3 regions of the Burkholderia seminalis genome follow, and region 2 is predicted to be linked to each of the others. Evidence: predicted binding sites of a transcription regulator. Region 2 holds the regulator's gene; each other region holds the start of a gene.
What was found. The regulator LexA, encoded in region 2, represses DNA repair genes until DNA is damaged. The targets are predictions, from matches to a motif close to ACTGTATNNNNATACAGT.

Region 1 (9,664 bases), 1.4 Mb from region 2:
CTCGTCCGGCGAAAACAGCTTCGCGATCCGCCCGCGCGAACGCAAATGCTGTTCCGCATTCGGCGCCAGCGCATAGCCGCATTCCGACACCGGCATCCCGACGCGAATCGCCGTCATCACGTCCTGCAATGCCTTGCACGAGCGCCGGTGCATCGTCACGTCGCCCAGCGCGACGATACGCACGCCCCGCCGCTCGCCCGCCTCGCGAATCTCGTCGCGCTGCGCGCCGTCCAGCGCACGCTGCAACTGCACGAGCCCGAGCCGCGCGCGCGCGCCGAACGTCACGCGAAACCACGCGACCTGCACATCGAGCACGTCCGCGCGTACCGGATACAGGGGTACGAGAATCGCGAAGCAGTCGGGCATCCCGCGCAAATGGGCAAACTCCGCAGGCGGCGCCGACAGCATCCGCGACGTCAGCGTGTAAGTCCCCTTCGGCGACGCCATCCGCCGCCACGAAATCAGCTCCGAAAGATTGCCGTACCCCTCGCGGTTCTGCGCGAGCAACACGAGCCCGAACGCACCGGGGCCCGGATCGTGACCGGGCGCGACGTCGTCCGGCGTGACGTCGAAGTACGAACCGATGACGAGCGGCAGCCCTTTCGCTTGCGCGGCGACATGCATGCGCGGCGCGCCGGCGAGCGAGCACTCGTCGGTGATCGCGATCCCGCGATAGCCGAGTTCCGCCGCACGCTCGACCAGTTCTTCCGCATGCGACGCGCCATGCAGAAACGAAAAGTTCGAGCGGCAGAACAACTCCGCGTAATCGGGCAACCCACTGAAATCCGCAACCATCTCCGTTCACCCGAACAAGCCGTGCAGGAACCAGCGCGGCTCGGCCTCGCTCCCCGCCCGCTCCTTGAACACCCAGTAGCACGCACCGGCTTCGTCCTGCGCGACGTGGTAATCGCGCGCGGCGAACTGACCGTCGAACCAGCCGGCCTCGATCCGCTCCACCGACGACATCATTCTCAGCGGCGTATGGAATACCGGCCGGTTCTCGCGCACCAGCAACGGCAGCGGCTCGGCGAGCAGCCACGCGGGCCTCGGCGGCACCGCCGGCGGCCCGCCGGCCGGCTTGCCCGCCTGCGCATCGAGCGGCAGCCAGCGGTTCGCGGCCTCGGGCCGGTGATCGGCGACGGGCGCCGCGCGCAGCACGTTCTCCGCGCCGAGCCGCGCGACCAGCAGTTCGAACAACCGCTCACGGGTTTCCCGCGTACCGCCCGGTTCGGGAAAAAGATCGTCGGCCGGCGGCGCGACCGACTCGACGCGCGTGGCCTTCAGGCGCACCGCGATCACCGCGGCCGGCAACTCGACGCGCGCGAGCCGCTCGCCGAGCAGCCGCATGAAGTGCGCTTCGTCGCGCACGGGTGCGGCGAACGCGAGTTCGAGCGGCGTCGGCGGCACGGCCTGGCGGCCGCGCTCGTGCTCGAGCTCGAACGTCATCGCGGCCAGCGACAGTTGCCGCGCGGCCAGCCACCCGCACAGCTGCACGACGAGCCGCCGCGCGGCGAACAGCACGGCTTCCGCGTATTCGACGCGCTCCGGCAATTCGAGCCGCACGTCGAACACGGGCGGCACCGCCATCCACGCGAGCGGCTCGACCGCGTCGCCGTACGCACGATCGAGCGCGGCCAGCAGCGCGGGGCCGCAACGACGCTGCAACCCCGCACGCGGAAGACCGCGCAGATCGGCGAGCGTGCGGCAGCCGAGGCCGTCGAACCAGCCCGCGTACGGGCGCGCATCGGGCAGCAGCACGCAGGGCAGCCGGTCGAGCGAACGGACGAGCGAAGCCGGGCGCGCAACGCGGCGCCGGAGACGCGCCCGCGCCGACGTGCGCGCGAGCAGCCACGCGCCGCGCCCGGTCGGCGCGGCGGACAGGCGCGCCGCATAACCGAGCGCCGCGAGCGTCGCGCGCACCTGGCGGCACAGCGACGGCAGGCCGCCGAACAACCGCAGGCTCGGGCCGACGTCGACGATCAGCGTGGCTTCGTCGTCGAGCGCGACGCACGGCGAGAAACGCAGCAACGCGAGCGCGACCGCGCGCAGCGCATCGGCTTCGCGCGCGGGATCGCGTTCGACGAGCTGCGTCTCGGGCGCGAGCGTGAGCACGCCGCCGCGCTTCATGCCCGCGCGCACGCCCCGCCGCTGCGCGGCCGCATCGGCGATCAGCACGACACCCTGCTCGAGCACCGCACAGCCTGCGTCGCCTGCCTCGCCGGCCGCTGCGTCAGACGGCGGCGGGACGCACACGTCGAGCGGCAGGCGCGGCAGATGGATGCCGAGCAAGACGCGCATAGCGGCTCTCCACGATGGGCGACGGCAGGTCGAGCACGAGCGGCTCGCCGCGCGCCGGGCCGCGACGCTTGACGATGTCGAGCGACACGCCGCCCGGCACCGGATACAGCGCGACGCGCAGCACGGCCGGCGACGGCTGCCGCGCGGCCGACAGCGGGCGCAGCATCACGAACAGCGTGTCGCCCGTGCGCGCGGCCGCGAGATGCAGGCGCCGCAGCGCATCGGGCCGCGCCTCCTGCCAGAGCAGCAGCGCGCCGCAGCACCCCGTCCTGAGCGCCTGCTCGGCGGCCCACAGCGCATCGGTGCGGCTGCCGGCGCGCAGCCACAGCAGCGCGTCGGCCGGCACGCCGAGACTGGCGAGCGCGGTCGCATGCGGCGATTGCGGCGGCGCGACGAGCGCGAGCGGACGCCGCGCACTGACGGTACGGGCCAGCGCGGGCGCGAGCAGCCGCATCTCGCCGCAGCCCGGCTGCGCGGCCAGCAGTTCGACGAGCCCGCCGACCGGCCAGCCGCCGCCCGGCAATTCGGCCGACAGCGGCGCGAAGCCGGTCTCGATCGTGCGCGGGCCGCCGCGCGCGAGCTGCGAGCCGCGCCAGAGCGACGGATGAAGGGATTCGGGAGAAATGGAGGATGCGAGCATGACGCCACCCACAACTGTATGGATATACAGTATATGGCAATGCGCCCGCGTCGCACAGCACCGGTGCGAAACCGGTTTTCGTCAGAGGAAAGCCGGGAGGAGGCCGGCGCGCGCGTCAGGTCATCGCACGCCGGCCGGCCCCGCCCGTCAGCCGAGCAGCAGCGCGTCGTCGTCGAGCTGCTCGTGACGCACCTTCTCGAACATCTGCAGCAGGTCCGGCACGTCGAGCCCCTTGCGCGCATCGCCCGACACGTCGAGCACGACCTGCCCCTGGTGCAGCATCACCGTGCGGTCGCCGTAGTCGAGCGCCTGCCGCATGCTGTGCGTGACCATCATCGTCGTCAGTTTGCTCTCGGCGACGATGCGCGCGGTCAGCTCCAGCACGAACGCGGCCGTCTTCGGGTCGAGCGCGGCCGTGTGCTCGTCGAGCAGCAGGATCCGCGACGGCCGCAGCGACGCCATCAGCAGGCTCACGGCCTGCCGCTGGCCGCCCGACAGCAGCCCGATCCGGTCGGTCAGCCGGTTCTCGAGGCCGAGGTTCAGGAGCCGCAGCTTGTCGCGGAACAGTTCGCGCGACGGCCGGTCGAGCGCGGCGCGAAAGCCGCGCCGCACGCCGCGCGCCATCGCGAGCGCCATGTTCTCCTCGATCGTCAGCGCCTCGCAGGTGCCGGCCATCGGATCCTGGAACACGCGCGCGACGAGATGCGCGCGGTCCCACGCGGCCTTGCGCGTCACATCCGCGCCGTCGATCGCGATGCGCCCCGCATCGACCGGCTGGTCGCCGCTGACCGCATTGAGGAAGGTCGACTTGCCGGCGCCGTTCGAGCCGATCACCGCGACGAACTGGCCGTCGGGAATCTCGAGCGACAGCCCGCGCAGCGCGCGCGTCTCGATCGGCGTGCCGGGATTGAACGTGAGTTTGAGATCGTGTGCGGACAGCATGTCATGCTCCTCCGTTCTTGCGCGCGAACAGCTTCTTGCGCGTCGCCGGCAGCACCAGCGCGAGCGTGACGAGCGCGGCCGTCACGAGGTTCAGGTCCTGCGCCTTCAAGCCGATGAATTCGCTGTTCAGCGCGAGCGCGATGAAGAAACGGTAGACGATCGCGCCAAGCACGACCGCGAGCGTCGTCAGCACGAGTCGGCGCGCGGGCAGCAGCGTCTCGCCGATGATCACGGCGGCCAGCCCGATCACGATCGTGCCGATCCCCATCGAGATGTCCGAGCCGCCCTGCGTCTGCGCGAACAGCGCGCCGGCGAGCGCGACGAGCGCGTTCGACAGCGCCATCCCGGCGAGCGTCGCGCGGCCGGTCGCGATGCCTTGCGCGCGCGCCATCCGCGGGTTCGCGCCGGTCGCGCGCATCGCGAGGCCGAGCTGCGACGAGAAGAACCAGTCGAGGCCGAGCTTCGCGACCACGACGACGATCGCGAGCAGCGCCGGGCGCAGCACGTAGTCGGGCATCCAGTCCGGCTGCAGCACGGTGAACAGCGTCGGCTCGGAGATCAGCGGCACGTTCGGGCGGCCCATGATCCGCAGGTTCACCGAGTAGAGCGCGATCATCATCAGGATGCTGGCGAGCAGATCCATGATCTTCAGGCGCACGTTCAGCCAGCCGGTGACGAAGCCGGCCAGCGCACCCGCGACGATCGCGAGCAGCGTCGACGTGAACGGGTCGTAGCCGGCCGAGATCAGCGTCGCGGCGACGGCGCCGCCCAGCGGAAAGCTGCCGTCGACGGTGAGGTCGGGGAAGTTGAGGATGCGGAACGAGATCAGCACCCCGAGGGCGACGAGGCTGAAGATCAGGCCGATCTCCAGTGCGCCCAGAAACGAGAACAGAGACATGGTGGGGAAATCCTGTTGCTTCCCGGCCGGACGTGTACGGCCGGGCGAAGCGAACGGGCGGCCCCGGGTGGGAGCCGCCCGTCCGGCGATGTCGTCGAGGCCCGGATCGGGCCGGCAAGCGCGGCGCGCGTGCCGCGGCTTACCTGATGACCGTCTTCGCTTCCTTGACGAGATCCGGCGACAGCGTGACGCCCTGCTTCGCGGCCGCGCCCGTGTTCGCGAACAGTTCGAGGTTGCTGCTCGTCTCCGACGCGATCGCGCCCGGCTTCTCGCCCTTCAGGATGCGCGCGACGACCTTGCCCGTCTGCCGGCCGAGATCGCCGTAATTGATGCCGAGCGCCGCGATGCCGCCGCGCTTCACGCTGTCGGTGTCGCCGGCGACGAGCGGGATCTTCGCTTCGTTCGCGACCTTCACGAGCGCTTCGTACGCGGACACGACGTTGTTGTCGGTATTCGTGTAGATCACGTCGACCTTGCCGACCAGGCTCTTCGCGGCCGGGCCGATGTCGACGGTACGCGGGGCGGCGGCTTCCTTCAGCGCCATCCCCTGCTTCGCGAGGATCTCCTTGAGCGCCTTCACGACGACGACCGAATTCGCCTCGCCCGGGTTGTAGACCATGCCGACCGTCTTCGCATTCGGCACGACGCGCTTGATCAGCGCAGCCTGGCGATCGAGCGGCAGCTTGTCGGACACGCCCGTCACGTTGGTGCCCGACGGGCCCCAGCCCTTCACGAGCTGCGCGGCGACCGGATCGGTGACGCCCGAATAGACGACCGGCACGCTCTTCGTCGCGGCGACGACCGCCTGCGCGGCCGGCGTCGCGATCGCGACGATCACGTCCGGCTGGTCGCCGACGAACTTGCGCGCGATCTGCGCGGCCGTGCCCGTGTTGCCCTGCGCGCTCTGGTATTCCCACTTGAGCTTGTCGTCGCCGTAACCTTCCGCCTTCAGTTCGGCGCGCACGCCGTCGCGGATCGCGTCGAGCGCCGGATGATCGACGATCGACAGCACCTTGACGGTCTGCGCATGCGCGGCGCCGGCCAGCGCGAGTGCGGCCACGCCGGCCGCGATCGAACGGATCGCGAAAGTCTTGAATCGCTTCATGGGTGAGTCTCCCCCGTATTGTGTCGGTTCTGGATGATGGATTCCCGCCGCCGTCGGGCGGGCGCCGCCGCGCGTACGACACGCCGGCGATCGGCCCGCGCACGCTCCGGGAAAGCGTGCAGCGGCGAACGCACGAGCATACCATTTCCTCAGACCACCGCCTGACTGAACGCTTTCGCCAGGCACGCCGAATCGCGGCACGCGCCGGAGCCCGAAAATGCGCGCGAAGCCCGGCCGGCGGCGGTGCCGGCCGGTGTCGGCCAACGCGTCAGCCGCGCGCGCGGCTTTACGTTATGCTGTCGGCCGACCCAATCCACGCCATCGGAGGGCAGATGAAACGGGGGATCCGAACCATCGCATGCGTGGCCGTCGCGCTGGCGCTGCCCGGTACCGCATGCGCGCTGACCGACGGCAGCGCGCAATACGACGACTGCATGCTCAATGCGCTGCGCGAAAGCCGCAACGGCGCGGCGGCGCAGCTGATCCAGCGCTCGTGCGACGCGCTGTACCGCAACAACGCGATGCTGCTGCCGCGCGAGCGGCGCTTTCACGAGTGCGTCGTGCAGTCGCTGCCGGGCGTGCGCGACAACTACGCGATCCAGCAGATCATGTCGATCTGCTCGCGGCGCGGCGAGATGTGAACGGGCGCCGCGCGCCGGACGCCCATGAAAAAAGGGCCTGCGCGATGCAGGCCCTTTTCGTTCAGCGGTCCGACCGGTGTGCGGCGCTCAGAACGACGCGACCATCGAGCCCTTGAACTGCTTCTTGATGAATTCCCGCACTTCCTGCGACTGGTACGCCTTGACCAGCTTCTTCACCCACGGCTGATCCTTGTCCTTCGCGCGCACGGCGATCAGGTTCGCGTACGGGCTCGTCAGCGATTCGAGCGCGATCGCGTCCTTGGTCGGCTGCAGGTTCGCGGCCAGCGCGTAGTTCGTGTTGATCACGGCGGCATCGACGTCCGACAGCACGCGCGGCAGTTGCGCGGCGTCGAGTTCGGAGATCTTCAGCTTCTTCGGGTTCTCGGCGATGTCGAGCACCGTCGCGTTGTTGCCGCCCGTGCCGGCGCCCGCCTTCAGCTTGATCACGCCTTGCGTCTGCAGCAGCAGCAGCGCGCGGTTCTCGTTCGACGGATCGTTCGGCACCGCGAGCTTCGCGCCTTGCGGCAGGTCCTTCAGCGACTTGTACTTCTTCGAGTACACGCCGATCGGCGAGATGTAGGTCAGGCCCGCGCTGACGATCTTGTAGCCGCGCTGCTTCACCTGGCTGTCGAGGTAGGGCTGGTGCTGGAAGCTGTTCGCGTCGAGGTCGCCCGCGTCGAGCGCCGCGTTCGGCTGCACGTAGTCGTTGAACTCGATGACCTTCACGTTCAGGCCTTCCTTCTCCTTCGCGACCTTCTGCACGACTTGCCACACTTCCGCATCCGGGCCGGCGACCGTGCCGACCTTGATCACCTTGTCGTCGGCGCGCGCGCCTGCCGACAGCGTCAGCGCGGCACCGGTGGCCAGTACGGAAAATACCTTCAGGAGACTGCGACGCTTCATCTGTTTCTCGCTTTCTTGCTTGCTAAAAAATGGGGCGCGATACGGGTAAGCCCCGACTCGCAGGAAGGGGCAAATGGTGTCACAGGATCGGCGGGAAGTGAAATACATCCCGCTCATATGGGTATGCACCGGTACAGTGCTGGCGGCAGGTGCGGGGCTCGGCCGTTAGTTGCGTTCATGACGCATCGCACGTCGGCCGGCACGCTTTACCTCATCGCCGTCTCGCCGGCCGTGTTCGCCCCGAACGCCGGCTCGGCCGCCCGCTCGCCGGCCCGGCGCGGCGCCCGCCCGCCGGCGTCGCCGACCCGGAACGCGCCGACCGCGTCGCGCAGCCGCGCGGCCTGTTCCTGCAGCGACGCGGCAGCCGCAGCGGCTTCCTCGACGAGCGCCGCGTTCTGCTGCGTCACCTGGTCCATCTGCGTGACCGCGCGGCCGACCTGCGTGATGCCGCTCGCCTGCTCCTCGGACGCGGCCGCGATCTCGCCCATGATGTCGGTCACGCGCGCGACGGCCTGCAGGATCTCGCCCATCGTCGTGCCAGCCTGGCCGACCAGCGTCGAGCCGTTGCGTACGCGCTCGACCGAGTCGACGATCAGTTCGCGGATTTCCTTCGCGGCCGTCGCGCTGCGCTGCGCGAGCGAACGCACTTCGCCCGCGACCACCGCGAAACCACGCCCCTGCTCGCCCGCGCGCGCGGCCTCGACCGCCGCGTTCAGCGCGAGGATGTTGGTCTGGAACGCGATGCCCTCGATCACGCCGATGATGTCGGCGATCTTGCGCGAGCTGTCGTCGATCTCGCCCATCGTGCCGATCACGCGGCTCACGACATCGCTCCCGGTGCGCGCGATGTCCGACGCGTTGTTCGCGAGCCCGCTCGCCTGCCGCGCGTTGTCGGCGTTCTGCTTCACCGTCGCGGTGAGCTGCTCCATGCTCGCGGCCGTTTCCTCGAGCGACGCGGCCTGCTCCTCGGTGCGCTGCGACAGGTCGTCGTTGCCGGCCGAGATCTGGCGACTCGCCGACGCGATCGACTCCGCCGACTGGCGGATCCCGCCGAGCGTCGCCTGCAGCCGCGCCTGCATGTCGTGCATCGCGGCCATCATGCTGGTGCGGTCGCCCGCGCGCACCGGTACCGGCTGCGTCAGGTCGCCCCGCGCGATGCGCGCCGCGAGCGCGGCCGCTTCGTCGGGCTCGCCGCCCAGGCTGCCGCGCACGTTGCGAATGATCACCAGCATCGCCGCGCTGATCACGAAGCCGATCACGAGCACCACCGCGAGGTGGCCCAGCAGCGTCCGGTAATAGAGGGTGTCGATGTCCTTCAGGAACACCCCGCTCGAGATGTTCCAGTCCCACGGCGCGAACCGCGTGACGTAGCTGATCTTCGGCACGGCCGTCTCGCTGTGCGGCAGCCGCCCGCGATATTCGGCGAAGCCGCTGCCGGTCGCCTTCGCGGCGTTCAGGATCGTCACGAACAGCGGCTTGCCGTCCGGATCGAGATAGTCGCCGACCTGCGTGCCGACGAGCTTCGGCAGCGTCGGATGCATCAGCACGACCGGCTTCGAGTCCATCACGAACACGTAGCCCGAATCGCCGTAGCGCATCGCGGCGAGGCTCGCGAGCGCGTCGCGCTTCGCGTCGGCCTCGGGCAGCGTGCCGCTCTGCGCGAGCGCGTGATACGCGTTCACGATGCCGGCCGCCGAGTCGACGAGATTCGCGATGCCCGCCTTGCGTTCGTCCAGCATCGTCGCGCGCGTCTCGTACGCGCTCCATGCGCCGACGCCCAGCAGACCGACCCATACCAGCGCAAGCGCGAGCCACAGCTTGCGGTTCAAACTCATTCTGCTCATCTGCGTGCCTTTGTCGATGTCGATGCGCCGATGCGCGCGAACGGCCTGTCCCGCGCAAACGGTTGCTCCTTCAATTACGGCAACGAGGCTTACAACTTGAATACGCGCCGGCGCTCGGCGGGCAGCGCCGGCGCGACAGCCCGCATCCGCTGTGCTACAAAGACCGCCTGACCGGCGCGCAACGCGCCGGCACCATTCCAGGGCCATCCATGTACGTCATCGACATCCACTACACCGCGTCGCTCGAACGCATCGACGACGCGCTCGAACGCCATCGCGCGTATCTGCAGCCGCAATTCGACAAGGGCATCTTCATCGCGGCGGGACCGAAGGTGCCGCGCGAAGGCGGCATGATCCTCGCGGCCCGCATCGATCGCGACGCACTCGACGCGA
Region 2 (9,664 bases):
GAGCGTGACGAGCGCGAGCAGCGCGAGCACCGACGCCACCGCGAACGCCGCCGCGAAGTTGTATTCGTTGTACAGGATCTCGACGTGCAGCGGCATCGTGTCGGTCTGGCCGCGGATATGGCCCGACACGACCGACACCGCACCGAACTCGCCCATCGCGCGCGCATTGCACAGGATCACGCCGTACAGCAGGCCCCACTTCACGTTCGGCAGCGTCACGCGGCGGAAGATCTGCCAGCCCGACGCGCCGAGCACGCGCGCGGCCTCCTCCTCGTCGGTGCCTTGCGCCTGCATCAGCGGGATCAGCTCGCGCGCGACGAACGGGAACGTGACGAAGATCGTCGCGAGCACGATGCCCGGCACCGCGAAGATGATCTGCACGTCGTGGTTCTGCAGCCACGGCCCGAGCCAGCCCTGCGCGCCGAACAGCAGCACGTACACGAGGCCCGAGATCACCGGCGACACCGAGAACGGCAGGTCGATCAGCGTCGTCAGCAGCGCCTTGCCGCGGAATTCGAACTTCGCGATCGCCCACGACGCGCACACGCCGAACACGAGGTTCAGCGGCACGGCGATCACGGCGACGGTCAGCGTCAGCTTGATCGCCGACCACGCGTCGGGATCGGCCAGCGATTCGAGATAGAAGCCGACGCCCTTGCGCAGCGCCTCGACGAACACCGCGGCGAGCGGCACGACGAGGAAGAACGCGAGGAACGCCAGCGCGATGCCCGTGAGCAGCCAGCGCACGACGCGCGACTCGCTGACGGGATCGAGCCGTTTCGTGGCGCGCACGGCCGGCGACGGGGTTTTCAGCACGACGGTGGCCTCCTGGCTCATTGCTGGCCTCCTGCCGCGACGGCGGCGACGGTGACGGGCGCGGGGCCGCTTGCGCCCTTGCTCGTCCGCCGCTGCAGATACCACTGCAGCGTGTTGATCAGCAGCAGCATCAGGAACGACACGACCAGCATCACGACCGCCAGCGCGGTCGCGCCCGCGTAGTCGTACTGCTCGAGCTTCGTGATGATCAGCAGCGACGTGATCTCGGATTTCATCGGCACGTTGCCGGCGATGAAGATCACCGAGCCGTATTCGCCGAGCGCACGCGCGAACGCGAGCGCGAAGCCGGTGAGGAGCGCCGGCAGCACGGCCGGCAGCACGACGCGGCGGAACGTGAGCCAGCGCGACGCGCCGAGGCATGCGGCCGCTTCCTCCTGCTCGCGCTCGAAATCTTCGAGCACCGGCTGCACGGTGCGCACGACGAACGGCAGCCCGATGAAGGTCAGCGCGACCAGCACGCCGGCCGGCGTGAACGCGATCTTGATGCCGAGCGGCGCGAGATACTGGCCGACCCAGCCGTTGGTCGCGTAGACGGCCGCGAGCGAGATGCCGGCGACCGACGTCGGCAGCGCGAACGGCAGGTCGACGATCGCATCGACGAGGCGCTTGAACGGGAACGTGTAGCGCACGAGCACCCACGCGACGAGGAAGCCGAACACGGCGTTGATCAGCGCGCCGCCGAGCGCGGCCGAGAACGTCAGCCGGTACGACGCGAGCACGCGCGGCGACGTGACGGCGGTGACGAACTGGTCCCACGACAGCGTCGCGGTCTTCAGGAACGTGGCGGCGAGCGGGATCAGCACCACGAGGCTCAAATAGGCCACCGTGATGCCGAGTGTCACGCCGAAACCGGGCAGCGCGCTCGGCTTGCGAAAGGTGTACGTCGTCATCGGATGCTCTTGCTGGGTCGATGCTGCTCACGGGTCCGACGCAAACGCCGGCGCAGTGAATCGCGCCGGCGGGCCGTCGGGGAGGCGGCGCGCTGCGTGGCGCGCCGCTGTCGTTATGGCGTTACTGCGGCTTGTAGATCGAGTCGAACACGCCGCCGTCCGCGAAATGCGTCTTCTGCGCATTCGTCCAGCCGCCGAACGTGTCGTCGACCGTGTACAGCTTCAGCTTCGGGAACTGCTTCGTCAGTTCCGCCGGCACGTTCTTCGAACGCGGCCGGTAGTAGTTGCGCGCCGCGATCTCCTGGCCCTGCGGGCTGTACAGGAAGTTCAGGTACGCTTCGGCCAGCTTGCGCGTGCCCTTCTTGTCGACCACCTTGTCGACCACCGCGACGGGCGGCTCGGCCAGGATGCTCACCGACGGCACGACGATCTCGAACTTGTCGGTGCCGAATTCCTTCACCGACAGGAATGCCTCGTTTTCCCACGCGATCAGCACGTCGCCGATGCCGCGCTGCACGAAGCTCGTCGTCGCGCCCCGCGCGCCCGAATCGAGCACGCCGGCGTTCTTGTAGAGCTTCGTGACGAATTCCTTGGCCGTCTGCTCGTTGCCGCCCGGCTTGTGCACCGCGTACGCCCATGCCGCCAGGTAGTTCCAGCGTGCGCCGCCCGACGTCTTCGGGTTCGGCGTGACGATCGAGATGCCCGGCTTGGTCAGGTCGTCCCAGTCCTTGATCCCCTTCGGATTGCCCTTGCGCACCAGGAACACGATCGTCGACGTGTACGGCGACGCGTTGTCGGGCAGGCGCTTCTGCCAGTCCTTGTTCACGAGCCCCTTGTTCGCGAGCGCGTCGATGTCGTACGCGAGCGCCAGCGTGACGACGTCGGCCTGCAGGCCGTCGAGCACCGAGCGCGCCTGCGCGCCCGACCCGCCGTGCGACTGCTTGAAGTTGACGGTCTCGCCCGTCTTCGCCTTCCACTCCTTGCCGAACGCCTGGTTGAAGTCCTGATACAGCTCGCGCGTCGGGTCGTACGACACGTTCAGGAACGTCGTATCGGCCTGGGCATGCGTCGCGACGCCCAGCGCCGCCGCCGCGCCCAGCGCGAGTGTTGCGATCAGGCGGCCCACTCCGCCCACCAGCCCCGTATTGCGCTTCGCCATCCTTGGTTCTCCAGTGTTGTCGGTATTGCGATGTCGGGCCAGTCTAGCGAACGGGTTACATGATTAAAAATAATCGTTCCTCATTTTTTAATACTCAAAAGTGCTAACGCAGACGGGACGGACGGTTGCGGCAGATAAACCGCCGTCGGGGCGTCGCAAAATCACGCCGGAACCGGCGCGATCGCGTCGAACCTCACGTAACACTTGAAATTCGCGAAGTACTGTATAAAAATACAGCTCACTGTCTATCCATACAGTTGAGCCATGACCAAACTCACCGCCCGTCAGCAGCAAGTGTTCGACTTGATCCGTCGCGCGATCGAGCGCTCCGGATTCCCGCCCACCCGTGCCGAGATCGCGGCCGAGCTGGGCTTCAGTTCGCCGAATGCGGCCGAGGAGCACCTGCGCGCGCTGGCGCGCAAGGGCGTGATCGAGCTGGCCGCCGGCGCGTCGCGCGGCATCCGCCTGCTCGGCATCGACGACGCCCCGCATCAGTTCACGCTGCCGCACGCCGGCCTGATGCAGCTGTCGCTGCCGCTCGTCGGCCGCGTCGCGGCCGGTAGCCCGATCCTCGCGCAGGAGCACATCTCGCAGCACTACGCGTGCGATCCCGCGCTGTTCACGAGCAAGCCCGACTACCTGCTGAAGGTGCGCGGCCTGTCGATGCGCGACGCCGGCATTCTCGACGGCGACCTCCTCGCCGTGCAGAAGCGCACGGAGGCAAAGGACGGCCAGATCATCGTCGCGCGTCTCGGCGACGACGTCACGGTCAAGCGCCTGATGCGCCGGCCTGGCGGTCTCGAGCTGATCGCGGAGAACCCGGATTACGAAAACATCTTCGTCAAGGCCGGCAGCGCGGAGTTCGCGCTGGAAGGCATCGCCGTCGGACTGATCCGATCAGGCGAACTCTGACATTCCGTCTCGCTGAGGAGAACATCATGGAACGCCTTGCCCGTCTGCTGCCTTTCCGTCAATTCGGCCGCCTGCGTCATCTGCGCGGCCGCACGCCCTGCGCACCGCTGTCCGCGGCCGCGCCCGTGCAAGAAGAAGTCGCAGTCGAACGGCAGGCGTCCCTGCTGCCGTCGGCGCTCCCCGCGTTCGCGCGGGTATCGCTGAACGCCGGCCTGAATCATGCGGAACCCGCGCGCCGGGCGCCGGTGCGCGTCTATCACGGCCGTTCGCGGCTGATCATGGTCGGCACGATCGACGCCGTATGCCGGATGATCGACCGCTGCATCGCGGAGGAACGATCGGCTACGCCGGGTGGTCTCTGATTGCGGAACATCCCCGCACCGGAGGCAACGTGACTGGATCGTCGGGCCGCGCATGGCGGCTCAAGCCCCTGCTGATCGTCGTGCTGGCCGTCGCCGTCGTGGCGGCGGTCGGCTACGCGTACGCGTCGCCGTACGTCGCGCTCGGTCGTCTGAAATCGGCGATCGACGCGCGCGACGCGCAGGCCATCAGCGAATACGTCGATTTTCCGTCGCTGCGCATCAGCCTGAAGCAGCAGGTGACGGAAGAGTTGATGCGCCGGATCGACGCGGTGAAGAAGAACAATCCGTTCGCGGTGATCGGCGCGCTGATCGGGTCCGCACTGATCGGCCCGCTGGTCGATGCGTACGCGACGCCGGAGGGCGTGGCCGCGCTGATGAGCGGATTGCCGCCGCGCGGCAATCCGGGCGAGCGTCCGCCCGAATGGTCGAATCAGCCGCAAGTCGATGCGTCAGCCGACACGCCCGCCCGTCCGGCGCCGGCGAGCGCCGCCGGCCCCGTCAGCAACGCGGCCGCAACGGCTGCGTCATCACCCGCATCCACGTCTGCCGCGCCGGCCAGCGCGGGCGATGCAACGCATCCGCCGCATCAGCAGCAAACCAGCGCGGGATACCGGAATATCGATGAATTCGTCGTCACGTACCAGCGCAGCGCCGACGGCACGCGCTATGCGGCGATATTCCACCGCTTCGCCCTGTTCTCGTGGAAATTGTCCGCGATCGACCTGCACGCGTAGCAGGCTGCGCGGTACCCGCACCGCTGATGCAGCGGCGCCCGACCGGCTCGCAGCGCCGGTCGGGCCGTCATCGCATCATTCGATCATTTGCCGTTCGCGATGGCCGCTTCACGCTCGCGCGCGATTTCTTCCTTCTGCTCCTGCGCGGACGAACACGCCACCAGGATGCTGCAGTTCACGCGATCGAGCAGTTGCGTATTGCCCGACCCCATCCACCATCTCGACAGCCCGCTGCGGCACCGGTGGCCGACGACGACGAGATCGACCTTCAGTTCCGTCGCGAGATTCGCGATTTCGTCGATCGGATAACCGAATGCGAAATGGCCTTCGGCCTGCACACCGCGCTCACGCAGCCAGTTCACGCCTTCCTGCAGGATTTCCCGCGCGGTTTCCTCGAACCGGCCGCACGCGACGTCCGTCAGCAGACCTGCGCTTTGCGCAATGCTCGAACGCATGTCGACAACCGACAGCAAGTGCGTCTCCGCCTTCAGGTCCATTGCGAGATTGGCACCGCAGCGCAGTGCCTTGCGCCCTTCGAGCGTGCCGTCGTAACACAGCAAAATCTTGTTGTAACTGGCCATGAAACCTCCCTATCGCGACAACGAGCCTACGCATTCATCATGGTGCGCCGCAATTCAGGATGCAAGGGATGGAAAACGCTGATTCGCCCCGCTCGGCGCGTGCGCGATGATGCAGTGCACGATCGGTGCCCGCATGCATCGCACCGTGCAGGCATGCCCTGAAGAGACGCAGCCGATGCACTAGAATGGCCCGTTCGTACTCCAGCGGGCCATCGCCACGCCGGCGTCGCGCGCTTCGGTCATGCCCGTGTGACACGCATTCGCGCGATCCGTTCGCTTGCCGGCCACGCATCGGATAGCCACGCGCGCCCGCTTACAACGACAACATGCCCATGTCCGTCGCACCGATCGATTTCCGCAACGTCGAAAAACGCTATGGCGACAAGCTCGTCGTCAACGGCCTGTCCTTCAACGTGCAGGCCGGCGAATGCTACGGCCTGCTCGGCCCGAACGGCGCCGGCAAGACCACCACGCTGAAGATGCTGCTCGGTCTCGCGCATCCCGATGCCGGCACCATTTCCCTGTGCGGCGAACCGGTTCCGTCGCGTGCGCGGCATGCACGCCAGCGCGTCGGTGTCGTCCCGCAGTTCGACAATCTCGACCCCGACTTCACCGTCCGCGAGAATCTGCTCGTGTTCAGCCGCTATTTCGGGATATCGGCGCAAGCCGCGCGCGCACTCGTACCGCCACTGCTCGAATTCGCGAAGCTCGAGAGCAAGGCCGAGGCGAAGGTCGGTGAACTGTCGGGCGGCATGCGGCGTCGCCTCACGCTCGCCCGCGCGCTCGTCAACGATCCCGACGTGCTGGTGCTCGACGAACCGACGACGGGCCTCGATCCGCAAGCGCGGCACCTGATGTGGGAGCGCTTGCGCTCGCTGCTCGCGCGCGGCAAGACGATCCTGATCACGACGCACTTCATGGAAGAAGCCGAACGCCTGTGCGACCGGCTATGCGTGATCGAGGAAGGCCGCAAGATCGCCGAGGGCGCGCCGCACGCGCTGATCGAATCGGAGATCGGCTGCGACGTGATCGAGATCTACGGGCCGGATCCGGCCGCGCTGCGCGACGAGTTGTCGGCATTCGCGAAGCGCACCGAGATCAGCGGCGAGACGCTGTTCTGCTATGTGAGCGACGCGGAGCCGCTCAGCGCGAGACTCAAGGGTCGCACGGGGTTGCGCTATCTGCACCGCCCGGCCAATCTGGAAGATGTATTCCTGCGGCTCACGGGCCGCGAAATGCAGGACTGATCGATCATGGACGTGCGCAACTATTCCGCCGCCACACCGTCCGCGCCTTCGCGCGAATCACGCTTCGCGATCGCGATGCCCGCGAACGCCACCAACTGGATTGCCGTCTGGCGCCGCAACTATCTCGTCTGGCGCAAGCTCGCGCTCGCATCGATGTTCGGCAATCTTGCCGATCCGATGATCTATCTGTTCGGGCTGGGTTTCGGGCTCGGCCTGATGCTCGGCCACGTCGACGGGGTGTCGTATATCGCGTTCCTCGCGGCCGGCACGGTCGGGTCGAGCGTGATGATGTCCGCGAGCTTCGAGTCGATGTATTCGGGTTTCTCGCGGATGCACGTGCAGCGTACCTGGGAAGCGATCATGCATACGCCGCTCGCGCTCGGCGACATCGTGCTCGGCGAGATCGTCTGGGGGGCCAGCAAGGCGATGCTGTCGGGGGTCGCGATCATGCTGGTCGCGGGTGCGCTCGGCTATGCGCGATTTCCGTCGATGCTCGCGGCGCTGCCCGTGATCGCGCTCGCGGGTCTCGCGTTTGCCAGCGTCGCGATGATCGTGACGGCGCTTGCGCCGTCCTACGATTTCTTCATGTTTTATCAGACGCTCGTGCTGACGCCGATGCTGCTGCTGTCGGGCGTGTTCTTCCCGATCACGCAGTTGCCGCCGGTCGCGCAGCACGCCGCCCAGGCGCTGCCGCTCGCGAACGCGGTCGAACTGATCCGGCCCGCGATGCTCGGCCGCCCGGCAACCGACATCGCGTTGCACGTCGCGGTGCTCGCCGGCTACGCGGTCGGCGGATTCGTGCTGTCCGCGTGGCTGTTCCGGCGGCGAATGATGCGCTGACGGCCGGCGCACCAGGCGCCGGTCTGATGCGACGACGTTACTCGTCGTCGTCGCTCCACGGGATCTCGACGTCGGTCAGGAACGCGACGGTCGCGAGCGGGCCGCCTTCCTGGCGACCGAGCTTGCCGTCCGCGCGATGCCATTCGACGCGGAACTGCGTACCCGGATCGTCGGCCACCAGATAGACCGAGCGCAGCTCTTCCTTGTCGGCGTCCTCCACCGGGCCGTCGAACGACACCAGCATCTTCTGCGGCCACACGCCGTTGACGGGATCGTAAATGCGGTCGCCCTGCGGAATGTCGATGCTGGCCTCGACGCCGATCGTTGCGGAGGCCTCGATGATCATCGTGCCGAGTGCGTTCAACACGGCAGTCGCCCGCGCGGAATTGGCCTGGCGGATCGCGAGATCGCCGCGCGTCAGCGCCTTTTCGAGTCGAGGATGAATCTTCGGTTGGGTCATGCGTTTTCCTGTTTGCTTCTTGTAAAGGGCACCGCGCGCGTGAAGCGGCGGCGCCGGATGAATATGAATACGGCTATCGCACCGGGCCTGCGCGCGTCAGAACCCGAGCGCGAGCGCGAGCAAGCCGCTCACGATCCCGAATACGACAACGAGCGTCGCGACGATCGCCAGCATGTACGGCTTGAACGAGCGCGCGAGCATCGCGAGCGACGGCACGCTGATCGGCGGCAGCGTCATCAGCAGCGCGGCGGCCGGGCCGACACCCATGCCGAGCGACAGCATCGCCTGGATGATCGGCACCTCGCCGGCCGTCGGGATCACGAACAGCATGCCCGCGACCGCGAATGCGACGATCCAGCCGAGATGATTGCCGATGTCCGGGCCGATATGCGGGAACAGCCATGCGCGCGCGGCGCCAAGCAGCAGCACGAGCACGATGTATTCGGGCACGAGTCGCACGGCCATGCGCGCGAGCAGCTTCACCCAGCGGACGAACGGATTGCCGGCCGCGGCCTGCTCGGCCGCCAGCGCGGCGAGCTGCGCATCGTCGATGCTGCGGTCTTCAGACCGCGCGATGCGGTTCAGCAGATAGCCGATCCCGAACACCATCGCGATACCGAGCACGAGGCGCAGCGCGCTCCAGTGCCAGCCGAGCACGAAACCCATGAACACCAGCGCGGCCGGGTTCAGCACCGTGTTGCCGAGCCAGAACGCGACCGCGCCGCCCGGCGACGCATGGCGTGCGCGCAGCCCCGCGACGACCGGCGCCGCGCAGCACGTGCACATCATCCCGGGCAGCGACAGCAGGCCGCCCGCGGCAACGCTGCCGAATCCGGTCCGGCCCAGCACGCGCGCGACCCAGTGCGCGGGCAGCAGCGCCTGCACGGCCGAGCCGAGCAGCAGGCCGAGCACCATCGCCTGCCAGATCGCCTTGCCGTACGCCCAGGCGTAGTCGAGCGCGGCCTTCAACGACGGCTCGGGGGCGCTCGCCGACGTGCCCATCAGGATCGACTGGCCGATCGAATGGTGCTCGGCGGCGACGAACGCCTTGTTGTAGTACGGAAACCATTTCACATAGAACAGTCCCGCGACCGCGATCAGCAGGAAGGTCATCCAGCCGAGCGCCGGATTGGGTTGGGTGCGTGTGGTCGTCATCGTGTAGTCGTCGATTGGTCTTTGTCGGTTTTGGATTGCGTGCCTGCGGCAAGCGCGGCCGATGCGGGCAACCCGGCTCGCGCGAGTTCGGCCAGCAGCGTGCGCGCCTGATCGCGCACGTCGGCGGCGTTGGGCCGGAACGTGAACGTCAGCGCCCGGTTCGGCTTGTTGTAGACCGCGCGGTAGGTTCGTGCGTAGGCGGGATCGTAATGCCTGTCGATCAGTTCGGTGAACAGTTCGGCGCGCGCGTTCGCATCGATCAACGCCTTCCAGTGCGTCACCTGTTCACGGCTATGCAGGCCGATCAGCCGATGAAGTTGCGCCTTGAACGCGTCCGGTTCGTCGAACAGGTGCGCGTAATCGTCGAGAAGGAACGCGATCCGTTCGTCGTGCGCCGCCTCGACATGTACCCACGGGCCTGCATGAAACGCTTCGATCAGCGCGATCGGCAACTGCACGAGCCCGATCCTGCGGCTTTCCGATTCGA
Region 3 (9,664 bases), 1.2 Mb from region 2:
CGTATCCTCGACTTCGAGATGCACGAGCCGCGCCGCCGGGTCGGCATGCACGCGTACGGTGATGCGGCCGCCTTCGGGCGTGTAGCGGATCGCGTTGTCGATCAGGTTGCCGAGCATCTCGCGCAGCATGACCGGATTGCCGTCGACGTCGAGCGGCGCGTCGTCCGGCGGCCCTTCGTAGCCGAGATCCATCCGCTTCGCGAGCGCGGCCTGCACCCAGTCGCGCACCGCGCGCCGCGCGAGCGCGGCGATCTCGACCGGCTCGAACGTGAGGCCGCTCGCGCGGTTCTCGGCGCGCGCGAGCGCCAGCAGCTGCGTGACGAGCCGCGCGGCCTGCTCGGAACTCGTCGCGATCTGTTCGAGCGAGCGCTGTACGTCGGGCGGGACCGGGTGGCGCAGCGCGAACTCGGCCTGCGTGCGCAGGCCCGCGAGCGGCGTCTTCATCTGGTGCGCGGCGTCGGCGATGAAGCGCTTTTGCAGCGCCATGTTCTGTTCGAGGCGCGCGAGCAGGTCGTTGAACGACGTGACGAGCGGTTCGATCTCGGGCGGCGCGCGCTGCGCCTCGACGGGCGACAGGTCGTCGGGCCGCCGCGCGCGGATGTGCGCCTGCAGCGCGTTGAGCGGCGCGAGCCCGCGCGACAGCCCGAACCACACGAGCAGGATCGCGAGCGGCAGGATCACGAACTGCGGCAGGATCACGCCCTTGATGATGTCGTTCGCGAGCGCGTTGCGCTTGTCGAGCGTCTCGCCGACCTGCACGAGCACGGGCTGCGCGCCGCTCGATTGCGGCAGGGCGACCGTCGTATAGGCGACGCGTACGTCGTTGCCGCGCAGCAGGTCGTCGCGAAACACGACGACGCCGGGCGGCGGGCGGTCCTCGTCGCGCGGCAGCGGCATGTCGGCTTCACCGGCGACCAGTTCGCCGCGCGTGCCGAGCACCTGGAAGTAAACGCTGTCGACGTTGTCCGCGCGCAGGAAGTCGCGCGTCTGCTCCGGCAGCGTCAGCTCGGCGACGCCGTTGACCGGATGAATCTGCCGGGCGAGCACGTACGCGTTGGTTTCGAGCGCACGGTCGAACGGGCCGTTCGCGATCGTCTTCGCGACGAGGTAGGTGACGGCGATGCTCATAGGCCACAGCAGCAGCAGCGGCGCGAGCATCCAGTCGAGGATCTCGCCGAACAGCGAGCGCGGGCGCGGCGCCTCGGGCGATTCGGTTTCGTCGGGCGGCGCGAACGGGTTCTCGTAGCGCGCGTCGCGCGCCTCGTCGGCGGCCGACGACGGCGCGCCGGTCGGATGGCGGGAATGGGCCGGCGTGGCCATCGCGGCGCCGCCCGCCGTCAGCGCAGCGGCGTGCCGGCCGTCGCGGGCTGGGGCGCTGCCGTATCGGCCGGCGCGGCGGGCGCGGCCTTCTCGAGGCAATAGCCGAGGCCGCGCACGGTCGAGATCCGCACGCCGCTCGGTTCGATCTTCTTGCGCAGCCGGTGCACGTAGACTTCGATCGCGTTGTTGCTGACTTCCTCGCCCCATTCGCACAGGTGATCGACGAGCTGCTCCTTCGACACGAGCCGGCCGATCCGCTGCAGCAGCACTTCGAGCAGGCCGAGTTCGCGCGCGGAGAGATCGAGCACGTGATCGTTCGCGTACGCGATGCGGCCCACCTGGTCGAACGCGAGCGAGCCGTGGCGCACGACGGTCGGGCCGCCGCCCGCGCCGCGCCGGGTCAGCGCGCGCACGCGCGCCTCGAGCTCGTTGAGCGCGAACGGCTTGGCCATGTAGTCGTCGGCGCCGAGGTCGAGCCCCTTCACGCGTTCGTCGACGCTGTCGGCGGCCGTCAGGATCAGCACGGGGAGGTTGGAGTTGCGCGCGCGCAGGCGCTTGAGCACTTCGAGCCCGGACATTTTCGGGAGTCCGAGATCGAGGATCAGCAGGTCGAAAGTCTGCATCGACAGCGCGGTGTCGGCATCGACGCCGCTCTTCACGTGATCGACCGCATAGCCCGATTGGCGGAGTGACCGGGTGAGGCCGTCCGCGAGTATGCTGTCATCTTCGGCGATGAGGATTCGCATGTTGCTGACCGATGGCCGGCGAGGCGTTCGCGCCGACGCGGCTGTCTCCGGAGTTATTCGTGTACAACGCCCCGCATTGCGGGCTTGCATAAACTACTGTTTTTTTATACAGTGTCTGCATTCGTGGGCGGCGCTTGAAAGCGGGCGCGCCTTTAACAGACGCTGCTCATCATAGCAAAGGACGATTCATGGAAGATAGCAAGAAGGGCTCCGGGATGACCGCCGAGAAGAGCAAGGCGCTGGCGGCCGCACTCGCGCAGATCGAGAAGCAGTTCGGCAAGGGGTCGATCATGCGGATGGGCGACGGCGAAGCGGCCGAGGACATCCAGGTCGTCTCCACGGGCTCGCTGGGTCTCGACATCGCGCTGGGCGTCGGCGGCCTGCCGCGCGGCCGGGTGGTCGAGATCTACGGTCCGGAATCGTCGGGTAAAACCACGCTCACGCTGCAGGTCATCGCCGAACTGCAGAAGCTGGGCGGCACCGCGGCGTTCATCGACGCCGAGCACGCGCTCGACGTCCAATACGCGTCGAAGCTCGGCGTGAACGTGCCGGAACTGCTGATCTCGCAGCCGGACACCGGCGAGCAGGCGCTCGAAATCACCGACGCGCTGGTGCGCTCGGGCTCGATCGACATGATCGTCATCGACTCGGTCGCGGCGCTTGTGCCGAAGGCCGAAATCGAAGGCGAGATGGGCGATTCGCTGCCGGGTCTGCAGGCCCGCCTGATGTCGCAGGCGTTGCGCAAGCTGACCGGCACGATCAAGCGCACGAACTGCCTCGTGATCTTCATCAACCAGATCCGGATGAAGATCGGCGTGATGTTCGGCAACCCGGAAACCACGACGGGCGGCAACGCGCTGAAGTTCTATGCGTCAGTGCGTCTCGACATCCGCCGGATCGGCTCGATCAAGAAGAACGACGAGGTGATCGGCAACGAAACCCGCGTGAAGGTCGTCAAGAACAAGGTGTCGCCGCCGTTCCGCGAAGCGATTTTCGACATCCTGTATGGCGAAGGCATTTCGCGCCAGGGCGAGATCATCGATCTCGGCGTGCAGGCGAAGATCGTCGACAAGGCGGGCGCCTGGTACAGCTACAACGGCGAGAAGATCGGCCAGGGCAAGGACAACGCGCGTGAATTCCTGCGTGAAAATCCGGAAATCGCACGCGAGATCGAGAACCGCATCCGTGAATCGCTCGGTGTCGCCAGCATGCCCGATGGCGTAGTCGGCAACGAAGCCGAGGCGGTGGACGAAGAAGAGTGATGGTTGCGCGCCGAGGTCAGGCTGGCGAGCCGGCGGAGAGCGACGCGCCCGAAGCGGCGGGTCGCTCCGGCCGGCGAGCCGGATCCTCGGGCGCCGACCGGCGGGCCGCGGGCAGCGATGCCGCGAACCGCACCGTGACGAGGGCATCCGGCGATGCCCTCGTTTCGTTTGAGATTGCCGCGCCCGACGATCCGTTCGACGACGACGAATCGTTCGACGCGCACGACCGGTCACGCCGTCGCGTGTCCGGTGTCCGCTTCCCGGGCGATCGCGCAGCCGATGCGTCGGCGCCGGCACGGGAAGACGTCTATACCCGCAGCAGCCAGCATCCGCGCCGCACGCGCCGTGCGTCCGGTGCGTCTTCCGGTACTTCATCCGGCGACACGCCCGGGACCGCCGAACGCAAGTCGTCGAAACCGCCACGTTCATTGAAGGGCCGTGCGCTCGGCTATTTGTCGAGGCGTGAATACAGTCGCGTGGAACTCGCGCGCAAGCTCGCGCCTTACGTCGGCGAAGAAGAATCCGTCGAGCCGGTGCTCGATGCGCTGGAAAAGGACGGCTGGTTGTCCGATGCGCGCTTCGCCGAGAGCCTCGTGCATCGCCGCGCATCGCGCGTCGGCGTCGCGCGCATCGTCAGCGAGCTGAAGCGTCACGCAGTCGGCGACACGCTCGTCGAGGAAGTGAACGCGCAGTTGCGCGAGACCGAATGGGCCCGTGCGCAGGCCGTCTGGCGCAAGAAATTCGGTGCACTGCCGCAAACGCCGGCCGAGCGTGCGAAGCAGGCCCGCTTTCTTGCCGCGCGCGGCTTCTCGAGCTCGACCATCGTGAAGTTGCTGAAGGTCGGCGACGATTTCCCGATCGACGACTGACCGGCCGGTCGCGCGCGTGGCGCGCGATTTTGCTGCAATGCAACCGCCTCCGGACAGGCGGGAATACCCGCCGTCGCGTCAAACTGTCTCAAATACCCAATATGCTAAAATCCATGGGTTTTCCTCTTCGGCCTCAACCTCCAGCATGCCGCTATCCGAGCCCGTGCCCCGTCAGTTGCGACATCGACGCGCAATCCGAGCGGAAGCTTACGAGCGCGGCGACGGCTTGTGGGACATCGAAGCCTGCCTGACCGACCACAAGCCGCGCGATGTCGCGCTTGCGTCGGGCATCCGGCCCCAAGGCCTGCCGATCCACGAACTCTGGCTGCGCGTGACTATCGATCGTGAACTCAATGTCGTCGACGCCGAAGCGTCTTCGGAATGGGTGCCGTATCCCGGTCACTGTCAATCCGCCCCGCCTGCCTACCGGGCCCTCATCGGGCTCAATCTCTTCCGCAATTTCCGCCGCAACGCGAACCGGCTGCTCGCCGGCGTCGCAGGCTGCTCCCATCTCACCGAACTGTGCGCCGTGCTGCCGACGGCGGCGATCCAGGCGTTCGCCGGTGACGTGTGGAACGTGCGCGAGGAGGGCGGCGAAGGGCCGGATCACGACGGCGCGCCCGCCGAACCGCCGTTCCAGCTCGGCCGCTGCCGTGCGCTGCGGTTCGACGGCGAGGTCGTGCGGCAGTACTACCCGCGCTGGTACGGCCCGATTCGGCCGGATATGCCCGGTGACGGCAGCACGAAGGAATGAACGGAAATCATTCGAAGAAGCGTCTTAAGCGACTTTTCATCCAACTCTCAGACTGAAGGGAATCACGCATGAAGATTCACGAGTACCAGGGTAAGGAAATCCTGCGGAAATTCGGAGTCGCGGTACCGCGCGGCAAGCCGGCGTTCTCGGTTGACGAAGCCGTCAAGGTGGCGGAAGAGCTCGGCGGCCCGGTATGGGTCGTGAAGGCTCAGATCCACGCGGGTGGCCGCGGCAAGGGCGGCGGCGTGAAGGTGGCGAAGTCGATCGAGCAGGTGCGCGAATACGCGAACCAGATCCTCGGCATGCAACTCGTCACGCACCAGACCGGTCCGGAAGGCCAGAAGGTCAACCGTCTGATGATCGAGGAAGGCGCCGACATCAAGCAGGAACTGTATGTCAGCCTCGTCGTCGACCGCATCTCGCAAAAGATCGTGCTGATGGGTTCGAGCGAAGGCGGCATGGACATCGAGGAAGTTGCCGAGAAGCACCCGGAACTGATCCACAAGGTCATCGTCGAGCCGTCGACGGGCCTGCTCGACGCCCAGGCCGACGATCTCGCCGCGAAGATCGGCGTGCCGGCTGCTTCGATCCCGCAAGCGCGCGCGATCCTGCAAGGCCTGTACAAGGCATTCTGGGAAACCGACGCATCGCTGGCTGAAATCAACCCGCTGAACGTCTCCGGCGACGGCAAGGTCACCGCACTCGACGCGAAGTTCAACTTCGACTCGAACGCGCTGTTCCGCCACCCGGAAATCGTCGCGTACCGCGATCTGGACGAAGAAGATCCGGCTGAAATCGAAGCGTCGAAGTTCGACCTCGCGTACATCTCGCTCGACGGCAACATCGGCTGCCTCGTGAACGGCGCAGGCCTCGCGATGGCCACGATGGACACCATCAAGCTGTTCGGCGGCGAGCCGGCGAACTTCCTGGACGTCGGCGGTGGCGCGACGACCGAGAAGGTCACGGAAGCATTCAAGCTGATGCTGAAGAACCCGGACCTGAAGGCGATCCTCGTGAACATCTTCGGCGGCATCATGCGCTGCGACGTGATCGCGGAAGGCGTGATCGCCGGTTCGAAGGCCGTGAACCTGAACGTGCCGCTCGTCGTGCGCATGAAGGGCACGAACGAAGACCTCGGCAAGAAGATGCTGGCCGATTCGGGCCTGCCGATCATCTCGGCCGACAGCATGGAAGAGGCTGCGCAGAAGGTCGTCGCGGCTGCCGCAGGCAAGTAAGCACGCGCTAATGAACACGTAGGGCGGCGCGGTTTGCACGCGACGCCCATCGAACAGAGGTCAAAATACATGTCGATTCTGATCAACAAGGACACGAAGGTCATCACGCAGGGCATTACCGGCAAAACCGGTCAGTTCCATACGCGCGCCTGCCGTGAATACGCAAACGGCCGCGAAGCATTCGTCGCGGGCGTGAACCCGAAGAAGGCCGGCGAAGACTTCGAAGGCATTCCGATCTACGCGAGCGTCAAGGAAGCGAAGGCGGAAACCGGCGCGACCGTGTCGGTCATCTACGTTCCGCCGGCAGGCGCGGCGGCTGCGATCTGGGAAGCGGTCGAAGCCGACCTGGATCTCGCGATCTGCATCACGGAAGGCATCCCCGTGCGCGACATGATCGAAGTGAAGGACCGCATGCGTCGCGAAGGCCGCAAGACGCTGCTGCTCGGGCCGAACTGCCCGGGCACGATCACGCCGGACGAACTGAAGATCGGCATCATGCCGGGCCACATCCACCGCAAGGGCCGCATCGGCGTCGTGTCGCGTTCGGGCACGCTGACGTATGAAGCGGTCGCGCAGCTGACGGCACTGGGCCTCGGCCAGTCGTCGGCGGTCGGTATCGGCGGCGACCCGATCAACGGTCTGAAGCACATCGACGTGATGAAGATGTTCAACGACGATCCGGACACGGATGCGGTCGTGATGATCGGCGAAATCGGCGGTCCGGACGAAGCCAATGCGGCGGAGTGGATCAAGGACAACATGAAGAAGCCGGTGGTCGGCTTCATCGCGGGCGTCACGGCGCCTCCGGGCAAGCGCATGGGCCACGCCGGCGCGCTGATCTCGGGCGGTGCGGATACGGCCGAAGCGAAGCTGGAAATCATGGAAGCGTGTGGCATCACCGTCACGCGCAACCCGTCGGAAATGGGCCGTCTGCTGAAGAAGGCGCTGTAATATTTCCCCGGGGTTCGTCCTGCAGAAAACGCCGGCTTTGCCGGCGTTTTTTGTTATGCTCGCGCAATGAATTCGTAAGCACCGGGCATGCGTCGCGCATGTGCCGGCGATGAACCGGGCCGCCTGCGACGCGGCCGCTGTCCTGTCCTCACCGCCATGCTCGAATTCCTGACATCGCTGCACTGGGGCGCCATTCTCCAGATCATCGTCATCGACATCCTCCTCGGCGGCGACAACGCGGTCGTGATCGCGCTCGCCTGCCGCAACTTGCCGGCCAACCAGCGGTTGCGCGGCGTCGTCTGGGGTACCGCCGGCGCGATCCTGCTGCGCGTCGCGCTGATCACCTTCGCGGTCGCGCTGCTCGACGTGCCGTTCCTGAAGCTCGGCGGCGGGCTGCTGCTGCTGTGGATCGGCATCAAGCTGATGGCGCCGGCCGCCGACGCGCACGACGACATCAAGCCGGCCAGCCGGCTGTGGGACGCCGTGAAGACGATCGTGATCGCCGATGCGGTGATGAGCCTCGACAACGTGATCGCGATCGCCGGCGCGGCCGAGCAGGCCGATCCGTCGCACCGGATCGCGCTGGTGATCTTCGGGCTCGTCGTCAGCGTGCCGATCATCGTGTGGGGCAGCACGCTGGTGCTGAAGCTGCTCGACCGCTTCCCGATCGTCGTGGCGTTCGGCGCCGGACTGCTCGGCTGGATCGCGGGCGGGTTGATCGTCAACGACCCGGTCGGCGACCGCTGGGCGGTGCTGGATACACAGCCGGTGCTCTACGGCGCGAGCATCGCGGGCGCGCTGTTCGTCGTGGCGATCGGCTACGCACTCAGGAAGCGCCACGGCGCGCCGCACGCGCGCTGACTGGCCGTCCGGCCGACTGCCGGCTTCACGGCCCGCTGGCTACGATCGAAACGCCTGCCTTGATCGGCAGGCGTTTTTCGTTTCCGGAGCCTGCCATGTTCGAAGCCTTTTCCGTTTCCCTGTTCCGTCGCGTGGCCGCCGATCTGCGGCGCGCGAACCGGCCCGCGCCGCGCTGGCGGCCGGCCGGCTTCACGCTGATCGAATTGATGATCGTGCTGGCGATCGTCGGCGTCGTCGCGGCCTATGCGATTCCCGCGTATCAGGATTACCTCGCGCGTTCCCGGGTCGGCGAGGGGCTTGCGCTTGCGTCGTCCGCTCGGCTCGCGGTGGCCGACAACGCGGCGAGCGGCGCGAGCCTCGATGGCGGTTACGGCCCGCCGGCCGCGACCCGCAACGTCGAATCGGTGGCCATCGACGGCAACACCGGCCAGATCACCGTCGCGTTTACCCCCCGCGTCGCCGCGGCCGGCGCGAATACGCTGGTGCTCGTGCCGTCCGTACCCGACAAGGCCGATGCGCCCACCGCGCGCGTGGCGCTTAAAAAGGGTGCGATGCAGGCCGGTGCGATTGCGTGGGAGTGCTTCGCCGCCGGCAAGGACGCGTCGTCGCTGCCGGCGCCGGGGGCCGGGCCGTTGCCGAGCGCCACCGCGACGCTGCCCGCGAAATTCGCGCCCGCGGAGTGCCGCGCATAGCGCCGGAGGCGGCGGTCGGCGGCGCGTACGGCGTGCGGGCCGCCGCTTCGGCCGGCCGGGGGCGTCGTTTCGCGCCCGGCTGCGGCGCGACGGCCCCGCACAGAGGGGGGAAAGTTTTGTATAGTGCGCCGGTTGCTGACATCCGGTTCGCTCATGCCTTCTACTTTTTCCCGTTCGTTGTCGCTCGTTGCGCTGGCTGTCGCCCTGATCGTGCCGTACGCGATCACGAATCACACGTATCCGATCCCGACCTTCTATTCCGAATTTTCCGCGCTGGTGCTGTATCTGCTGGTGGGGCTGTCCGTCGTGCTGCTCACGCGCACCGACCGGCCGGCCGAGCCGTTTGCCGCGCCGGCCGCGTTCGTCGTGCCGCTCGGGTTTGCCGCCGTGCTGATCGCGCAGACCGCGCTGATCCCGCTCAAGGTGCCGTCGATGAACTGGCTGGCGGTCGGCTACCTCGCGGCCGCGCTGGTCGCGATGCAGGCCGGGTATGCGCTCGCGCGCGACGGGCTGGCCGAAGCGGTGTCGCGGATGATGGCTGGCGCGTTGATCGTCGGCGGCGTGTTCGCGGTCGGCACCCAGATCGTGCAGCTGTTTCACCTCGAATCGTCCGTTTCGCCGTTCGTCGTGATGTACAACATCGCGGTCGACCGCCGTCCGTACGGCAACATGGCGCAGGCGAACCACCTGGCCAGCTACATCGCGTTCGCGCTCGCGGGTGCGCTGTACCTCGTGCAGACGCGCCGGCTCGCAGTGTGGGCATGGCTCGCGCTGTCGCTGGTGCTGTCGGTCGGCCTCGCGCTGACGGTGTCGCGCGGGCCGTGGCTGCAGGTCGCGGTGATGGTCGTCGCGGGCTTCTGGATGGCGTGGCTCGAATCGCGCCGCGCGCCGGGCAATGCGCGAGCGTGGCTGATCCCGGTCGTGCTCGCGGTCGCGTTCATCGCGGTGAACGTCGCGGTGCGCTGGGCGAACGT

Region 1: the regulator LexA is predicted to act here: its motif matches at 2,952-2,969, upstream of imuA (translesion DNA synthesis-associated protein ImuA).
Region 3: the regulator LexA is predicted to act here: its motif matches at 2,162-2,179, upstream of recA (recombinase RecA).

What each region holds. Positions count from the first base shown of each region.
Region 1 is NZ_CP013398.1:3,145,260-3,154,923, forward strand. Features, by position in the region: gene WJ12_RS14215 (error-prone DNA polymerase) at 1-795, opposite strand, end outside; gene WJ12_RS14220 (Y-family DNA polymerase) at 802-2,298, opposite strand; gene imuA (translesion DNA synthesis-associated protein ImuA) at 2,231-2,938, opposite strand; gene WJ12_RS14230 (ABC transporter ATP-binding protein) at 3,086-3,880, opposite strand; gene WJ12_RS14235 (ABC transporter permease) at 3,882-4,778, opposite strand; gene WJ12_RS14240 (ABC transporter substrate-binding protein) at 4,918-5,883, opposite strand; gene WJ12_RS14245 (VF_A0006 family four-cysteine protein) at 6,216-6,524, shown strand; gene WJ12_RS14250 (MetQ/NlpA family ABC transporter substrate-binding protein) at 6,612-7,427, opposite strand; gene WJ12_RS14255 (methyl-accepting chemotaxis protein) at 7,634-9,271, opposite strand; gene WJ12_RS14260 (YciI family protein) at 9,481-9,664, shown strand, end outside.
Region 2 is NZ_CP013398.1:1,728,143-1,737,806, reverse strand. Features, by position in the region: gene cysW (sulfate ABC transporter permease subunit CysW) at 1-837, opposite strand, end outside; gene cysT (sulfate ABC transporter permease subunit CysT) at 834-1,727, opposite strand; gene WJ12_RS07920 (sulfate ABC transporter substrate-binding protein) at 1,849-2,886, opposite strand; gene lexA (transcriptional repressor LexA) at 3,151-3,798, shown strand; gene WJ12_RS07910 (hypothetical protein) at 3,825-4,160, shown strand; gene WJ12_RS07905 (DUF2939 domain-containing protein) at 4,190-4,894, shown strand; gene WJ12_RS07900 (universal stress protein) at 4,978-5,475, opposite strand; gene nodI (nodulation factor ABC transporter ATP-binding protein NodI) at 5,808-6,722, shown strand; gene WJ12_RS07890 (ABC transporter permease) at 6,729-7,562, shown strand; gene WJ12_RS07885 (hypothetical protein) at 7,600-8,022, opposite strand; gene WJ12_RS07880 (permease) at 8,119-9,177, opposite strand; gene mnmH (tRNA 2-selenouridine(34) synthase MnmH) at 9,174-9,664, opposite strand, start outside.
Region 3 is NZ_CP013398.1:2,926,201-2,935,864, reverse strand. Features, by position in the region: gene WJ12_RS13305 (sensor histidine kinase) at 1-1,320, opposite strand, end outside; gene WJ12_RS13300 (response regulator transcription factor) at 1,338-2,066, opposite strand; gene recA (recombinase RecA) at 2,255-3,328, shown strand; gene recX (recombination regulator RecX) at 3,328-4,197, shown strand; gene WJ12_RS13285 (DUF2889 domain-containing protein) at 4,343-4,951, shown strand; gene sucC (ADP-forming succinate--CoA ligase subunit beta) at 5,020-6,186, shown strand; gene sucD (succinate--CoA ligase subunit alpha) at 6,256-7,137, shown strand; gene WJ12_RS13270 (TerC family protein) at 7,294-7,998, shown strand; gene WJ12_RS13265 (pilin) at 8,094-8,690, shown strand; gene WJ12_RS13260 (PglL family O-oligosaccharyltransferase) at 8,844-9,664, shown strand, end outside.